Regions from separate parts of the Brevibacillus soli genome, predicted to be linked through region 2. Evidence: riboswitches for the same ligand, from Rfam matches in the RefSeq annotation. Region 2 holds a riboswitch; each other region holds the start of a gene.
What was found. A riboswitch is a leader RNA that binds a small molecule or an ion and turns the genes downstream of it on or off. The one in region 2 is predicted to bind S-adenosylmethionine.
Positions count from the first base shown of each region.

Region 1 (4,373 bases), on a different contig from region 2:
TGCCGCCGGAGAGGCGCCCCACCTGCAGCTGAAGACCGGCCGTTTTGATCCCGAGTCGGTCTACCATGGACTGTGCCGCCTTCTCTTCCTCGGGCGCTTTCACGAAACCGCACGTCGTGTAGCTGTGCAAATTGGCCAGAGTGAGATTGTCCTTAACCGATTCTTCCACGAAAATTCCTTGCTGACGTCTCTCTTCCGGAACCAGAACGATGCCCGCCTGAACGGAATCCAGCGGACTGCGGCAGAGAACTTCCCGGCCCCTGACAAAAATGGCGCCGCCGTCTTTGCGATCCGCCGCAAACAGGGCGCGGGAGACTTCCGTTTTACCCGCACCCACCAATCCCACAACCGCGACGATCTCCCCCGCTCGCAGCCGGATGTCAAACCGTTTTACCTTTTGCCCGACGTGAACCTGCTTGGCCTCAAAAATCACATCGCCAATCGGCACCTTCTCCTTGGGAAACTCCTCTGCAAAGCTTCTGCCCAGCATGGCGGCAATCACCTGGTCAGCATCTGTTGACGCCCGCTCCCGCTCCCAAACCTTACGACCGTCTCGCAGCACGGTAATCCGGTCGGCAATGCGAAATACCTCTGGCAGTCGGTGGGAAATGTAGACAATACCCAGCCCTTTTACCTTTAACGCTTCCATCAGCGTGAACAGGGCCTCCGTTTCCGACAGGCTGAGCGGAGCGGTCGGCTCGTCGAAGATGACGAACCGAACGTCCTGGACGATCGCCCGAGCCAGAAGAACGAGCTGTTTTTCTGCCAGCGTCAGCTCCTCTGCTGTGGCCTTAAGAGGCAGGGAAAACCCGCACCGGCGCACGATTTCTTCCGCCTGTACGACCGTCCGGCGCGGGGAAAACCACACTCGCTTTTGAGCTGCGCTGTGGTCCAACATGATATTTTCCGCCACGCTCAGGTAAGGGATCAGACCGGTGTCCACCTCCTGCTGAACCAGATGAATGCCGGCCTGCTTCGCTCCCCGCGGACTGTTGATGCTCACTTCCCGGCCATTGATGAATACGGATCCACTGCTTGCCTGCTCGGCGCCGGAGAGAATCTTCATCAACGTGCTTTTTCCCGCGCCGTTTGCGCCAAGAATGGCGTGAACCTCCCCGCCCCGCACAGTAAAGTCGACTCCGCGAAGGGCCTCAACTCCGCCGTAGCTTTTGCCAATTTGCTTCATTTCCAGTACGGAGGCCGTCATGCTTCTTCCTCCTCCCAACGGTTCATCTATTGTTTTGCTTTGCTTTCCAGAGCCGGCATCCACGAAGAGACGGCGGCGTCACTTCTGCCCCAGCCATCCACGTATTCACCCAGCTGCGTCATGTTTATCGGTGTATCAGGCAGCTTTTCTTTGGCTACCAGGTGCGGATCAAGCGAGAAGTACTTCGGTGTCGGCTCACCCGCGATCTTTTGATAGAGAAAACGGGTCTGCACCCGTCCGATGTCGGCTGGATCGGTTGCGGCGGACGCTTTCCACGGACTTTCTTTTTCTTGAATCATCTGCAGGTCTTCGTCGGAAAGATCGATTCCAAATACCTTGATCTCCGTGCGGCCGGCTGCCTTGATGGCGCGAACCGCTCCTTTGGCAAACTCGTCCCACGGAGCCCAAACTGCCGCAATGTCACCTTTGTTCGGATATTTTTTCAAGATCGCATCCATCTGCGCTTGCGTGTCCAGTGCGGTATTCGGCGTAGCGGAGCCGAAGCGGGCAATCTCCTTGATGTTGGGGTAACGCTTCAGGAAGATCTCGTATACGCGGTTGCGTTTCTCCATCGGTGCGAAACCGCCCACCCAGATGTAGACGATGTTCCCTTTGCCGTCGATGGATTGCGCCAGGTTTTTCAATCCCTGCCAGGCGAGGCTGTAGTCGTCCTGGTCAATCACCGTTACACCCTCTATCTGATCCAGATCGTTGTCAAAGGAAACAACGGGGATTCCTGCCTTTACGGCACGTTCCACGCCGTCTTGCAGCGCTTCGGCCCGGCCGTGATTAATGAGGATGCCGTCCACTTTTTGGTTGATCGCGGTATCGAGATGGGCCGCCATTTTGGCGAGGTCGCCGTCAGCGTTGTAGACGATCACTTCCCCGCCAAACTTGCCTACCTGATCCTTTACGCCCTGCAGATACTGAGCGGAAAACGTTCCGATGGAAAATTCGCTGACCAGCGCGATTTTTAATTTTTTGTCCACGGCACTTGGTATCGCCACAGAGGCCTTGGCCGATGCCGGCGCTGTGTTGGCCGGTTGCTGCGGAGCCGTTGCCGCCGGCTGGGAAGCAGGCTGTTGTGTCGGTTGCGCAGTAGGTGCAGGCGGCTGTTCGTTGGTGCAGCCTGTCAGCAAAACGGTACTGATGACGATCAGACTTACTCCTTTTTTGAACATGGTTGATTCCCCCAAAAAGATTCTTCTGGCGGAAGAACGACCGGAGAAAAAATAAATACCCCTTTCCCAGAGGAAAGAGGCTTCTTTATTCAAAGGGACACCTCTCTCATCTCTCAGGAATCGTTTCCTGCAGGAGTTAGCACCGTGCCTTATCAGTGAAAACACTGAAAACGGTCGGTTGCCGGGCTTCATCGGGCCAGTCCCTCAGCCTGCTCTCGATAAGAGTATCTATTTAATTCCGAGTTCTTCGCTCGAATTTATTTAGCAGTATCTTACATGCTCACTCAGGTGTTCGTCAATTATTTTTTTGAGAGTTCCAAATTAACCAGCTTTTCCTTCCATTCGTCCAGCGTCAGCGTACCCACCCAGCGGTCTTTAATCTTCCCGTCCGTTCCCACAAGAAAGGCTGTCGGGTACACTTCAATGCCGTAGTCCTCCACGACTTTCCCATCCCGGTCATACAGCACGCTTTGTTTCAGGGACTTGCCCAAAAGAAGCTGCTCCGCTTCCTTTGGATCGTCATTGGTTGTGTCGTTCACAAGGTAAAAGCGGAGATTTTTTCCGTTCTGGCGATACAGCTCATCCAACAGTACCAGTTCTTTTTGGCAGTGTGAGCTCCAGGAGGACCAAAACACGACCAGGGTTGGCTGGTGATGCGGACCGTTGAGGCCAACTGTCTGGTTGTTCTCGGCAGGCAGCTCAAATTTCGGCGCCAGATAACCGATATGAGGAAGGTCATTCCGCGGTTTGCGATTTTTAAATTTTTGCAGCCGTTCCACCGACACCTGCTGCTTTTCATCGACTTGTTTGTACACCCAGTATCCCGCTGACGTTACCGCAGCCACAAACGACGCTGCCAAAAGGGCTAGAATCCATTTCCACACGTGCATCGACCCCTGATCAAGAATTTTTTGTCAGTGTACCACACAAACATGAAAAAAGAATAAAAAAAGGATACATTCGGAACTTTCCGGTTATAGGTGTGAGATGAGAATGAGAGTGAGAATGAAAATCCTTATTGACGGAATTCCTTTCCGCCTTTATCATTAATAGTGGCCGGTATTTGATAATGATTATCATTTATGCGAGAAGGAGGATCCTGATGTTCGTACGCCTTATGCTGGCGCTTGTGCTTGTGCTTCTGCTGCCCTCCTCGGCTTTCGCATACTCCTACGGCGATCCCAATAAGGAGGAATTGGCGGAGACGTACAAAGAGATAGCCGCAAAGCTGCAAAAAAACCCGGCGGATTGGAACGGCGCCTATCAGGCGTTTGTCAGCCGCAAAAAGGAGATCGCTCTGGAGTTTGGCGACAAGACGGCACAGCAGCTGGAAGCAAACTTTGCGAATAAGCAAAAGGAGCTTGCTTTACATAACTACAAGGCAGTGCTGGTGATGAACATAGACCGCCGTCTCGACAATGCGGAAAAGCAGTTTGGTGACTACGCCAAGGCCAAGCTGCTTCTGGCAAAAGGAAGAGGAACACTCGACGTGCTGGCGCCCTACCTCAGCGATCACGCATCAAAAACCGCCTACACCGCATTTGACCATGCACTGAAGGCTTTGGGGAACCCCGGACTGTTCGGAGTGGGTACCGTTCCCTCCGACAAAAACGAGTTTGTAAAACAGACCGCATTGATCCGTTCTGCCTTGAAACCGTTATTTCAGCTGAAGTCGGCAAATCCGGGACCGGCTGCAGAGCCCACACCAAGCAAGAGCACCGCGCCGCAGGGACAATCGGCCAAACCGTCAGCATCAACCGCTGCTCCGGCGACTGCGACAAGCTCCAAGCCAGCTGCACAGGCGCCTCAGTCGACTCCTCGGCAGACAGGGACAGCCAAACCAGCTTCGGCAGCTTCCAACAGCTCGGCAACCCCAGCTTCCGGAGATAAACAGCCGGATACATCCACTGCAGCCGGACAGACTGCCGCCAGTCCGACGCCTGCGGCTGTGGCACAAAGCGAAACACCGCCGGCTTCTATGAAGT
Region 1 covers NZ_JBIYSM020000055.1:13,491-17,863, reverse strand. Annotated here, with positions in the region: gene ACE99V_RS18170 (sugar ABC transporter ATP-binding protein) at 1-1,207, opposite strand, end outside; gene ACE99V_RS18165 (substrate-binding domain-containing protein) at 1,234-2,388, opposite strand; SAM riboswitch class I at 2,492-2,613, opposite strand; gene ACE99V_RS18160 (TlpA family protein disulfide reductase) at 2,688-3,272, opposite strand; gene ACE99V_RS18155 (hypothetical protein) at 3,491-4,373, shown strand, end outside.
Region 1: another riboswitch for S-adenosylmethionine. It lies ahead of ACE99V_RS18165 (substrate-binding domain-containing protein); the one in region 2 lies ahead of ACE99V_RS13905 (aminotransferase class I/II-fold pyridoxal phosphate-dependent enzyme).

Region 2 (4,373 bases):
CGCGGTCAAACAGCGCTTTGGCCCGCTCCCGGCTGCCTACGTCGAACGAGAGAACGGCACCGTGACCGCTTGCCTGTTGACTCTGCAGCTGATGGCCTTCGTGGTTAGAGAGACCGGTGTAGTACACCTTTTGGACAGCAGGATGCGCTTGCAGCCAGCCAGCCAGTTTTTCCGCACTTTTGCTGCTGACGTCAAGACGTGCCTTGAGCGTTTTCAAACCCCGCATCACCAGCCAGGAATCCTGTACACCCAGTATGGAACCCATGCCGTTTTGAATCAGGTACAATTCATTTCCCAGACATTCATCGCTGGTTACCGCCAGGCCTGCGACGACATCGCTGTGCCCTCCGATGAATTTGGTCGCACTGTGAATCACGATGTCTGCCCCCAGTTCCAGGGGACGTTGGTAGTATGGGGTCATAAACGTGTTGTCGACAATCGTCAAGAGACCGTGCTTTTTCGCCAGGGAGCAGATCGCGGCAATATCCGTCACCTTCAGCGTCGGATTGGAAGGCGTCTCCAAATAGATTCCTTTTGTATTTGCCCGAATCGCTGACGCTACCAGCTCAGGGCTGGTAGTATCGACGAAACTGACTTCCATACCCAATCGGGACAGTACCCGGGTCAAAAACCGGTACGTTCCTCCGTAGACGTCCTCCGCCACGACCAGATGATCGCCGGCGGAAAAGAGCATGAACACGCTGGAGATCGCTGCCATCCCCGACGCAAACGCAAACCCTCGGGTCCCTCCCTCCAGCACAGCGATTGCCTCTTCCAACGCCTGCCTGGTGGGATTTCCGGAACGGGCATAGTCGAAAACGCCCGGCCGGTCAAGATCCGGCTGATGATAGGTGGATGCCAGATAAAGGGGCACGGAGGACGCACCCGTCACCCTGTCAAAGCACGCAGTCCCGTGAAGCAGTTTTGTGGCAAAGTTCATCGCTGATTCCCTCCCGCTTGCAAACTGACATCCAAGGCTTGAGACAAGTCGGCAATCAGATCGTCGGGGTGTTCAATCCCGACGGACAGCCGCAGCAACCGGTCGCATACGCCAACTTTCTCACGTATGTCCCGAGGGATGTCGGCGTGCGTTTGGGTGGCCGGATACGTACACAGCGACTCTACGCCTCCCAGACTCTCGGCAAAGGAAACGATACGCAGGCGGGAAAGGAACGGAGCTACCTGCGCCGCGTCCCGCACCCGGAACGAAAGCATGCCGCCGAACCCGTTCGACTGGCTCTTCTGCACCTCGTGGTCCGGGTGGTCGTCAAGACCGGGATAAAAGACTTCTGCCACCGCCGGATGTTCACGTAGACATCGTGCGAGCGCGAATGCATTGGATTGATGCCGTTCCATGCGCAGCGCGAGCGTTTTCATTCCGCGCAGGAGAAGCCACGAGTCCTGCGGCCCCAGAACCGCTCCGATGGAATTGTGCAAAAATCTGACTTTTTCAGATAACTCGGCGCCTTTTGTCACGATCAGACCGGCCAGAACGTCATTGTGCCCGCCCAAATATTTCGTGGCGCTGTGAAACACGAGGTCAGCCCCCAGCTCCAATGGTCTCTGGAAATACGGAGAGAGGAATGTATTGTCGACAAGGGTCAGGATTCCGTGCCGCTTGGCCAGTTGGCATACCCTGGCGATGTCAGTAACCTGCATCAGGGGATTGGTAGGCGTCTCGACCAGCAAAGCTTTCGTCTCGGGCTGAATCGCTTTTTCCACCTGCTCCAGATCACGCAGGTCCACGTAGGAAAACGACAGACCGTAGCGGGAGAGCACCTGCTCAAACAAGCGGTATGTACCTCCATAGAGATCAAGCGAAACGACGAAATGATCGCCTTGGGAGAACAACCCCATCAGGGTATGGATCGCCGCCATTCCCGATGCGAAGGCAAAACCGGCGTCTCCTCCCTCCGCATCCGCTATGGCCTGCTCCAGTACCGTGCGCGTCGGATTGGCTGTCCGGGAATAATCAAAACCCGTACTTTCTCCCAATGCCGGATGGCGGTACGCGGTTGCATGATACACGGGGAAACTGACCGCTCCCGTTTGAGAATCCTTTCCTACTCCTGCCTGCACCAATTTTGTCTCCAAATGCATGGCTTTCCCTCCACATCTTTATTGAGGGCAAATAAAAAAGCCCTCTTTCTCTTAAAAAGAAGGCTTTGTTTACGGGTACCGTAAGCAACTCCTTCTCATCTTTCAGAGCGTTCGCTCTGCAGGAATTAGCACCATTATCTCCCTATGAATCATAGGAGATCGGTTGCCGGGCATCATCGGGCCAGTCCCTCCGCCTCTCTGGATAAGAAAGTTATTGCTATTCAATTGAATTGAACTTATCGTACCCAATCGTCTGAATATTGTCAACCGGTTTTTCTTTTCAAGCTTTGCGAAGCGCGGTCATCACCTGATTATCGAGTTTGGCCGCGGCTTTCTTGTCATACGTCTTTTCATACTGCGGCTCTACGGAGATGCGGGAACCGTAAAACATCACATCGCGCACGGCCTCGATGGAGATCTCCACCATCGCAAGCTTTAACGGCACCTCTTCCATCCGCTCGACTTTTACCGCGGCCCTGCCGTTGATGGCGTAAGAAGAGCCCGCTCCGATCAGGTGCAATACCACCTGCGGTTCTTTTGCAATATTGGTGAGGATGCGCGAACGATTGTCGACAGCAAAACGAATGGTTTGTTGAGAAGGCGCATAGACCCATGATAGAGAGCTGATCGAAGGCGCACCTGTTTCATGATCAATGGTCCCCAATGTGACGAAACGCTCCTGCTGCAGCAGCGCAAACAGGTCTTCCGACAGCGATTGAGCAACGGTTTCGGCCATTCCGATTCCTCCTTGGAAAAGATATGTACGTCTATTGTACCTGTGCCACTCGCCCAAGGCAAACCATACCGTTCAGGCTCCGCTTGCTTCCCTTCCCTTTTTTTCCTAAACTGGTAGAAACCAAAACAAGTCCGATGTGAAAGGAGGCGATGTTTATGTCGCAGTCCCCTACCGACCGAATTCTGGCCAAAGTGGATCAACTGCTGGAGGAACTGCAGGAAGTGCGCAAATTAAACGAGCGCATGGATAAGATCGCCCTGTTTCTGGAAGACATCCGTCTTGCCGATGTCATTCAAAATTACACAGCCCCGCGCAAGCTGCTCTGGACCAATTTCCTCGCAGGCTTGGCACGGGGGCTGGGGTTAACCATCGGAACGGCCATTGTGTTAGGTCTGCTCGGGTATATCCTGAAGCAGTTTCTATCCGTTCCGATCATCGGCGATTACATCGGCCAACTGGTTGATTACGTCAATGCCTACCGGAATAGCAGGTATTAATCGTCGTTGTCATCTTTGCCATTGCGGTCACGGTCATCGTCATCGTCGCGGTAGTCATCGTCATCATCGCGGTCGTCATCGTCGTCATCGCGATCATCGTCGTCATCGCGATCAGACCATTTTTTGTGTCCGTACGCGTGCCCTTTACCCTTGTGCTTTTCTTTCTTCTCTTTCTCTTCTTTCTTTTCTTTTGGTTTTTCCGGCAGCTCGTTGACCGGCGTTCCGTGCGGAATGTCTGCCTTCGCTACCAGCTTGCCATCCACGTATAGCTCCAGGTGAACTGCTTTTGCGCTGTAGGAGCGGTTTTTGTAGCTGATGTTGATTTCAAACTCCTCTTTGTCGTTCAGCTTCACTTCGTGCTTTTTGCCGTCCGGTGCCACTACATAGAGCTTGGCCTTTTTCACGTCATCAAGCTTCTCCACTTTCCCTTTCACTTGAACAAGCTTGTATTTTGCATGAATCGTGGCCGTACCTGTGATTTTGAAGGTTTGCGGCTCAGTCGTTGCTGGCGGTGCGTTGACAGTCAGCACCTCAACGGTTTCGGAGTCGATTTTTTTGCCGTCCTTATACGCTTCCACAAGAACGTCCTGTTTTTTCTCGGAAATGTTCTTGAAGGTTGCCTTAAAGGTACCGACGCCCTGCCACAATTTTTTCACGTCCACTTTTTTCTTCTCGCCGTTGTACGTAACGAACACTTCGTCAGCTTCCAGGCTAACGATGCCGTTTACCTTCACTTCTTTTTTCTTCAGGTCGTTTGTCGCGAGGGTATGCACGATCACGTCCTTTTCCACAACGGTATCCGTGTTGATTTGGACTTCCTTCGTTTCCACCACCTTGTCTCCTACATACGCTTTCAGGGAAGCATACTGCGGAGTCTCGCTAACCACAGCAGCAAAGCTCACCGCAAAGGTGTCGTCGGCATTCGGCACGACTTCAATGATGTCACCGTTCGGCTTCGTCACCACCACCTTGGTAACGTCGTCCGTCACTTCCCCTTTGATGTAGGTGGTTTTGTCCACCGTTTCCGGCTTTACGCTGAT
Region 2 covers NZ_JBIYSM020000032.1:18,044-22,416, forward strand. Annotated here, with positions in the region: gene ACE99V_RS13900 (aminotransferase class I/II-fold pyridoxal phosphate-dependent enzyme) at 1-940, opposite strand, end outside; gene ACE99V_RS13905 (aminotransferase class I/II-fold pyridoxal phosphate-dependent enzyme) at 937-2,100, opposite strand; SAM riboswitch class I at 2,193-2,309, opposite strand; gene ACE99V_RS13910 (pyridoxamine 5'-phosphate oxidase family protein) at 2,381-2,836, opposite strand; gene ACE99V_RS13915 (DUF5665 domain-containing protein) at 2,992-3,333, shown strand; gene ACE99V_RS13920 (hypothetical protein) at 3,330-4,373, opposite strand, start outside.

Region 3 (4,373 bases), on a different contig from region 2:
TATAAAAAGGTTCTCCAATGGAACGCATCCTTTCTTCCGGGATCCCGCAGCCGTTATCCTTTATTCGTATTCGAATCTGTTGTTGGTTCCACTGCTTTACTTCTATGGTGACCTTTCCGCCGTTTGGCATGGCATCCATGGCATTTTTAATGATGTTTAGGAAGACTTGTTTAACATGATTTTCTTCACACTCAATAAAATACTGTTCACAATCAAACGTATGTTCCATGTTTATGTTGCGTAGATGACAAATGGATTCCATCAGGAAAATCACATGTCGAAGAATGGCACAAATATCTTTTTTCATATAGTTCGACGCTGTTGGTTTTGCCAGCACTAAAAAATCCCCGACAATTTCATTAATCCGATTGATTTCGGAAAGCATGATGTCCGTAAAGATGGCGTTTTGCACTTCTGGCTGTTTCTGCAAGAGCTGTACAAATCCTCTGAGAGAGGTCAACGGGTTTCGAATCTCATGTGCGATTCCTGCAGCTAATTCGCCTAACACAGCCAACTTTTCCGATTTGATGAGGAACTCCTCGCTGTCGCGAATATCTGTAATATCCTCGGCAATGCCCACGATCCGATGAAGTTTCCCATCAACGATTACGGGAAATCCCCGATCTCTGATCCAACGAACCGTTCCATTCGGACGTATGATTCGATATTCCTGGTGAAAAGTTCCCATTGCCAGTTCTTCCTGAGCCTTTACGATTCGCTCTCGATCCTCCGGATGAATGACATTGAACATCTTGTTCGGATCTTGAAAAAACTCTTTACACGATAATCCCCATACTTTTTCATAGGCGGGACTCAGATATAGAAACTTTTGAGTGACAGGATCTGCAATCCAAAACACCTCATCAATGTTCTCAGCAATTTGTCGAAAGCGTTCCTCACTTTCGTGCAGGGCTGACAATGTTTGTTTCAGGGTTGTAATATCGATACACGATGATATGACCTGCACGACCTGCCCATGCTTATAAACGGGGCGAAGCGTTGCCAAATATACGATGTCGTTCATGCATCCTTCATACGCAACATCTTCTTGGCCGTTCCAAGCTCTTTGATAGAAGATTTCTTTTTGGGAAGCAATATGCTGTGGTAAAAAATCGTATAATTCCTTTCCGACTACATCCTCTGGCTTTAAACCGAGTCGATATAGCAGCTTGCCATCGCAAACGGTATGTATAAATCGGTTATTGTCTTTCACAAATGCAAACGTCATTCCTTGCTGTTGGCGCAACAAATTGGAGTAGTCTTCTTTGGTTAATTCCGATACGGCTTTTGTTTTTTTGTAAAGCGGCCTTATGGCCAAAGTAAAACTTGTTGCGTTCGATGCGAAAAGCGTGCCAATGAACAAAAAGAAAAAGAAACAGAATTCTATTATATAGTGATCATGACTCTTTAAAACCGTTAAAATGGAGACAACATATGCTAGAGAAAGAACCAAATAATAGATGTAGGAATTGGTTATCATAATTGCCCCCAAAAAAACAGGAATGTTGAACTACATATTCTTTTCTTTTGTTTCAATTCCTGTGCAACTTTTTGCAAAAATTTTGTTTATTGCCACTGTATCCTGAAAAAATGCAAAAAACGCCCACGATTCGGGCGTTTTGCCGATTCTACGGATGAATGTTACTTTGTAAAAGCAGGGTCCTCATATGGATGAGCAATCCAGCCCTCCGTTTCAATAAACAAACGGACAGCCACTACTCTGCGATTTTCCATCAATGTAAAGAAATGCGGATTGTTTTCCGGCACGGAAATGACATCACCCGCTTCCAGTTCGACGTCGAAATAGCCGACATCGTCTGATCCCTTGATGATGAAGATTCCATTTCCTGCAGTGATCGCACGCACTTCGTCTTCCGTATGTGTATGGACCGCTTCAAACTTTTTGAGCAACTCATCAAGATTGGGGGTTTCCTCGGATAACGCTACGATATCCCAAGTACGGTATCCCCTGCGTTTTGCCAAATCTCGAATTTCTGCATCAAAGGTGGAAAGAATTTGATTTTTTTCTTCGTCGGTTAAAGTAAATTTCTCCCGCAATTCGGCAGGGAGCTTGTTTGCATCCCAGTGCTCGTAAAGAACCCCATGTTTTTCCAAAAACGCCTTCACATTTTCATTCCCCGTAATCCGTTCATTCGTATTGCGAATTCGAACTTGAGCCATTTGTCATCCCTCTTTCTCATGTGGTTGTTATCGGAATATTACTAATACATATTGTAGCAAAGTATCACAAATGTACGCGACTCTCCCCAATCTCACTCCCTTCATGAGTAAAGAAAAAACTCCTTCTGACAGATAGAAGGAGCACACCATATATGCATCAAAGCATGGGGAACACTTCTTATCTGTCAGGATCTCTCCTGTAGGAATTGGCACCTTCACCTGACCGGTCAGAATGGGTTGCCGAGGTTTCATTGGGCCTTTCCCTCCACCTCTCTCGATAAGAAAGAACTGTATTTCATTCACTCATAAATGAATACCTTTTGAATGTTCACATTTTAATATTCAATTCCGACTTTGTCAATAGGATTATCGTTTTAAAAGGATCAACGAGTTCCTATCAGGAAAGGCACCAATGAACAATGGATTCGCGATCGTTCATGCGGGAAGCATTTTCGTGCGCGTCTCGCTTCACTTTCCCTTCAAATTCGAGAAACACGAGATGAGCGAGTGTCTCCGCCATCGCAAAGCGAAGCTGATGAAGATCCAACTGACGCGAGTGGAAAAGTTTCCGGCATATTTGATAGGCTGTTTGTCTGCCATCCTGTTTCAAATACGAAACAATCTCTTCCAATCGCTCATGGTGATGCTGGAGCAACTGTTCGATTCTCATCTGCGCTTGGGTAATGATGGGACCGTGACCCGGAAAAATTCTGTGAATCGGCAATGGTTTCAAAGCCTGCAAGGAATCGATAAACGATTGAAGCGGATTCGGATCAAAGGTTGGCCATAAACTGATATTGGGTGAAATTTTGTCCAGGATCTGATCTCCGCCGATAAGGAAACCGAAGTTTTCGTCATAGAAGACAAAATGTCCGTCACAGTGTCCGCGAGTGTGGATGGCACGATATGTGCCTCCCTTCAGTTCCAACAGATATCCTTCCTCAATCTCAGACATATCAGGCAAAGGTGATAGGTATTTCATGAAGTCTTCCATATGCGTTTTGATCTCATTCCCGTCATGGAGAGGCATTCCGTGAGTAATGAAGAAACTGCTGATCGTCTCTGCGTTTTGCCGATGATTCAGCCACACTTTCTCTGACGCTCTTTTTCCCTCCGAGGAAATCATCACCTCAGCGCCGGTTATTTGATGCAGCCATCCGGCCAATCCTATGTGATCAGGATGGTAATGAGTGATAACGATCTGGCGTACCTCGTTCGTAAAATCGATGTTGTTTTCCCTAAAGGCATTCATCCAGGTCTCTCTTGCTGAAGGCGTATCCAGGCCTGTATCAATGATGACCCATCCATCATGGGTCTGACACAGATACGTGTTGACCGTTTTAAGCGGGATTGGAATGGGAATCTTCACCTGAATCATGGATTCTGCCTGTGCAACCATAAGTACCTCCTGATCAAAAAGTTCTTTCTCGATTTCTTACCCTATGTACAAACACGAAACAAGGGTCCTTACCCAGCAAATTCTGTTGTTTCGTACTCTTTCTGTGAACGAACCGTTGCCACGATCACTCCAGCCACTATCAGCAGTGATCCTGACGCTTGGATATGAGTCACCTGTGAACCAAGCAGAAGGAACCCCACCAACATGGCAACAAACGGCTGCAAATTGAGAAAGATCGCGGCTCTCCCCGTTCCCACTATCATTAACTGCTGATTCCACACAATTCCGCATACACCCTGCATCAGAATCGCAGTCGCAATCAACAGCAACCAAGCCCAAACATCGCGACTTATGGCTGATGATGAGTCAACTGTGAAGAATGCGGCGGGCGTCATGAAAAGAGCACCGACAACGGTCGCATATACGGTTGCGATAAACGGATCCATGCTTTCCGTCCGTTTTCTGATGATAATCATCGATGACGAAAATGTTACCATCGCGATGAAAATAAACAATACACCGAAGGAAACAGTCAAACCTGCGCCGCTGCCAACAACGAAGAATGTACCGATCAGTGCCAACAACGATCCAACGATCATTCTCAGAGTAAACTTTTCCTTTAAAAAAAAGGAGGCCAGTACAGCCGTTACGATCGGGGATAGCGAAAGGATCAAAGAGGCAGTGGTAGCGTCGGTGGTCATCAATCCGGTGAAAAACGCAGTCTGGTTTGCAAGCGTTCCAATCAGGCCGAGTAATAGTAACAATCCCCACTCTCTTCGCCTGATTTTAACAA
Region 3 covers NZ_JBIYSM020000011.1:65,019-69,391, reverse strand. Annotated here, with positions in the region: gene ACE99V_RS06670 (ATP-binding protein) at 1-1,480, opposite strand, end outside; gene ACE99V_RS06665 (1,2-dihydroxy-3-keto-5-methylthiopentene dioxygenase) at 1,642-2,181, opposite strand; SAM riboswitch class I at 2,357-2,465, opposite strand; gene ACE99V_RS06660 (MBL fold metallo-hydrolase) at 2,579-3,580, opposite strand; gene ACE99V_RS06655 (DMT family transporter) at 3,649-4,373, opposite strand, start outside.
Region 3: another riboswitch for S-adenosylmethionine. It lies ahead of ACE99V_RS06665 (1,2-dihydroxy-3-keto-5-methylthiopentene dioxygenase); the one in region 2 lies ahead of ACE99V_RS13905 (aminotransferase class I/II-fold pyridoxal phosphate-dependent enzyme).

Region 4 (4,373 bases), on a different contig from region 2:
GGTCAAGACAGGACGCATGGAGATCAAGCTGGAGCGGAGCGGGGGAGTCGCCTCGTTCACGTATCTGTTGACCAGCAAATTCACCATCAACCCGGACCGCTATGAGCGAAACAATGACATGCAGACGGCGAGACCGCTGGTCGGCAATCAGATCAACGTGACGGGCAACTTTCATGAAGCGGGGGACGAGGACTGGTTCTCCTACTACGTACGGGAGCAGGGAAGGCTCAACGTATCCGTGACGGCCGATACCAAGCGCATTGATCTGAAACTGCAAATGGGCAAGCAAACAGGAAACCAGTTAAGCTGGGATCAGCCGTACGATGACGGCACCCGCAACGACCCGACGGAGCGGGCGGTCAAAGAGGTAACCCCCGGCAAGTACTATATACGTCTGACCGAATATTATCGGAACGCCGTGAACGCAGAGTACCAGCTGAACGTCAGTTATACGCCGGTGCGCAAGGACACAAATGAACCGAACGACAACTATCGTCAGGCTTCCCGCCTTGCGAGCGGTTACCTGATGACCGGAACGCTCCCGTCGAGAAGCGATTACGACTGGTTCCAATTTGATGTCGATTCGGAATCGTATGTCAGCGTTCGCGCTCCCTTTGTTCCGGTGGCTTCCGGGGTCAACATCGCCTTGTACGGGGGAGGCACCTTCAACTATGCGCTTGCCTCCGAAAACGAAGTGGCAGAGCTGTCCGATCAGGGAAAAGGGATTTTCGGTCTGCGGTTGCGTCCGGGCAGGTATTATATCCGCTTGAACAGCATCGTGCCGTTCAAATACGATGCGTATCGACTTACGCTTTCCAAGGAGCGGCTCATTGACGGCTACCGTGACATTGCCTACCATTGGGCTCGCTCTGACATTGCCCGCCTGAGCCAGAAGAGCGTGGTGAAAGGTTTTCCGGACGCAACCTTCAAGCCGAACCAGCCCGTTACCCGGGCGCAATTTGCCACCATGCTGATCCAGGCCATGCGCGCCAAAGGTATTTCCATTCAGGCGTACACGGGGAAAAATCCGTTTTACGATCTCTCCCGATCGCATTGGGCGTACAACGAAGTCGCGCAGGCGTACCGCTTGGGCATCCTGCAGGGTTACCCCAACAAGACGATCAAGCCGAACCAGGCGATCACTCGGGCGGAAATGGCCCTGATGGTGGCTCGCGCACAAAACGCGCTGCTGTATAAACGAAGCACTTCCTCGTATCGCGACGTACCTGTCACCCACTGGGCATCCCCGGCGATCGAAGCCCTCACCTCGCGCCGCTGGTTGAACGGGTATGGCAGCACGTTCCGCCCGCAAGGCTACGCGACCCGCGCCGAAGTGGTCGTCTTGCTGGCAAAGGCCTATAAATTGTAGGAGTGAAGGAGGACAACCAGTGATGAAAAAAACGACAAAAGGAATGCTTGCTGCTGCTGTGGCTGGAGTGGCCATTTTCGCTACACAGGCTTGGGCCGACGGGGGGGTCTCCGGCGTTCCCGGCTCTGTTGACGATCCGGTTGTAACCAAAAGCTACGTGGATCAACAAATCCAGCAAGCGCTGGCAAATGCGGGAGGCACAAGCACGCTGACCGTGGTGGAATTGAACAAGGGACAGACCTTGTACGGCTTTGAAGGCACCGAGTTTATCGTCCGTACCGGCCAGGTAGTCTCTGTTGCCGGAAACAAAGGGGACGGGCTGACCGACATCACTGCGGGAGCCGATCTTCGCGCCGGAGCTCCTGTCGCGCACAATCATCTGCTGCTGATCGCCCGTTCCGACAACCGCGGGCTGCGGCTTGATTCAAAGTACAAGGGCATCGCGCACGTAATGGTGCGAGGAAAGTACGAATTGCGTTAAATCGTTGTTGACACGACATAGAAAAAGAATTATTCTATTATGCGTAATGGATACTCTTATCCAGAGCAGGCGGAGGGACTGGCCCGATGAAGCCCGGCAACCGACTTGAAGCGGTGCTAACCAGCAGAACGGAGAACTGTTCTGGCCGATAAGAGGTTAGGGAACGCATACAAAAGGCACCTTTTCCTCAAACGGGAAAAGGTTTTTTTTTGCTTGTTAAAAACCCGCTTCGGCACCCACACTATCTGTATGGAGGATAAAGGAGGTAGTTTTCACCATGGCTTTGCAAAAAGGTCGTCGACTCTTCACTTCTGAATCTGTTACCGAAGGTCATCCGGACAAGATTTGTGACCAAATCTCCGACGCTGTTCTGGATGCGATTCTGGCAAAAGACCCAAATGCCCGCGTAGCGTGCGAAACATCCGTTACCACCGGTCTCGTGCTCGTTGCGGGTGAAATCACCACCAACACATACGTAGACATTCAAAAGCTGGTGCGCGATACCATTCGTGAAATCGGTTACGATCGCGCCAAGTTCGGTTTTGACGCCGATACTTGCGGGGTAATCACGGCGATCGGCGAGCAATCTGCCGACATCGCTCTGGGTGTGGACCAGGCACTCGAAGCGCGCGAAGGCCAAATGACGGACGAAGAAATCGAAGCAATCGGTGCCGGTGACCAAGGTCTCATGTTCGGCTTCGCTTGCAACGAGACTCCTGAACTGATGCCGCTGCCGATCAGCATGGCGCATCAACTGGCTCGCCGCCTGACCGAAGTTCGCAAAAACGGCACGCTGGAGTATCTCCGCCCGGACGGAAAAACGCAAGTAACCGTTGAATACGACGGAGACAAGCCGGTTCGCATCGATACCATCGTGATTTCCACCCAACACGCTCCGGAAGCAAGTCTGGAACAAATCAAGAAAGACTTGATGGAGCAGGTGATCAAACCGGTCGTTCCAGCTCAATTCCTGGACGATCAAACCAAATACTTCATCAACCCGACCGGCCGTTTCGTAATCGGCGGTCCTCAAGGCGACGCCGGCTTGACTGGCCGCAAAATCATCGTTGACACCTACGGCGGCTATGCCCGTCACGGCGGCGGTGCTTTCTCCGGGAAAGACCCGACGAAAGTGGACCGTTCCGGCGCATATGCAGCCCGCTATGTTGCGAAAAACATCGTGGCTGCCGGTCTTGCCGACAAGTGCGAAGTGCAAGTCGCTTACGCAATCGGTGTGGCACAGCCGGTATCCATCAGTGTCGATACGTTCGGCACCGGCAAAATCTCCGAAGAGGACCTGGTGAAACTGGTACGCAAGCACTTCGATCTGCGTCCGGCAGGCATCATCAAGCAACTTGACCTGCGCCGTCCGATTTACAAGCAAACCGCTGCATACGGTCACTTCGGCCGCAACGACCTGAACGTTCCATGGGAGCGCACAGACAAGGCGGAAGACCTGAAAAAAGACGCTGCAGAATTGGCGAAGTAAACAGAAGAGCGAGAAAGCCTAGTGACCAACCACTAGGCTTTTTTTGTGCAGCCACTAGGATCGTGTTCGGGACCCCAGCCGACACCGGAAAGGGACCCCACTCGGCACAGCGGTAGTTTTCGCCGAGTGGGTAAAGCCTAGCTTAAGTCGGCTGGGATTCTTGCTGTAAGATTTTGTAATGGAATTACATACATAAAGGATTTTGTGCCATGCTGTCGAAATGGTAAAGAAGAGGTTTAGGAGGGATTTCCTTGCAGAAGAGACGACTGTTCCTCCTGGTGTTTTTGTTTTCGTTTGCGCTGGTTGTGAGCGGCGGACTGCTGGCAGGGAAGATATTTCCGCAAAAAAATGCGTCGGAAGTGCAACATTTTCCCCGGGTCCCTACGTCTATAAGCACAAGCGAGTTGGGGCCTGCTAATCCAAACGTCACACCGCCGCCAAAATCAGACAAAAGGAAACAAGTCTGGTATAAAAATCAGGTTGTCGTCTTGACGTATCATCACGTAACAGATCAAACAGATCAGCGTTATGTCATCGCTCCCGATCAATTTGCGGAACATATGGCTTTCCTTTATGAAAACGATCTGCATCCCATTTCGCTCTCAGAGTTTTTGCGTTTCGTGTCTGCCGGCGTTTTACCGACAGAAAACGCCGTGCTCATCACCTTTGATGACGGTTACGAGAGCTATTACACGAAAGCGTTTCCCGTGTTGCAGCAGTTTCACTTTCCTTCCGTGAATTTTTTGATCACCGGCCGTTTGCGTGATACAGTAGAGCGGAAGCGGGAAAACATGACCACTCCGCTGAGCGTTCAGCAGGTGAAGGAAATGCTGGCTTCGGGATTGGTTGAGTTTGGCTCCCATACGTACAGTCTGCATGAACAGGCGACGAAAAACGAATGGGGGGAGCTTGGCCCGCAAACTGCCCCTGTTTATCTGGAAGATTTGGAGCGACTGGAAGACGATCAGGGATACCGCGACCGGCTATACGTGGACTTTACGATGTCGCGTGTAGGCATCTCGGATCTGATCGGG
Region 4 covers NZ_JBIYSM020000005.1:33,235-37,607, forward strand. Annotated here, with positions in the region: gene ACE99V_RS03200 (S8 family peptidase) at 1-1,369, shown strand, start outside; gene ACE99V_RS03205 (hypothetical protein) at 1,392-1,850, shown strand; SAM riboswitch class I at 1,904-2,005, shown strand; gene metK (methionine adenosyltransferase) at 2,134-3,339, shown strand; gene ACE99V_RS03215 (polysaccharide deacetylase family protein) at 3,591-4,373, shown strand, end outside.
Region 4: another riboswitch for S-adenosylmethionine. It lies ahead of metK (methionine adenosyltransferase); the one in region 2 lies ahead of ACE99V_RS13905 (aminotransferase class I/II-fold pyridoxal phosphate-dependent enzyme).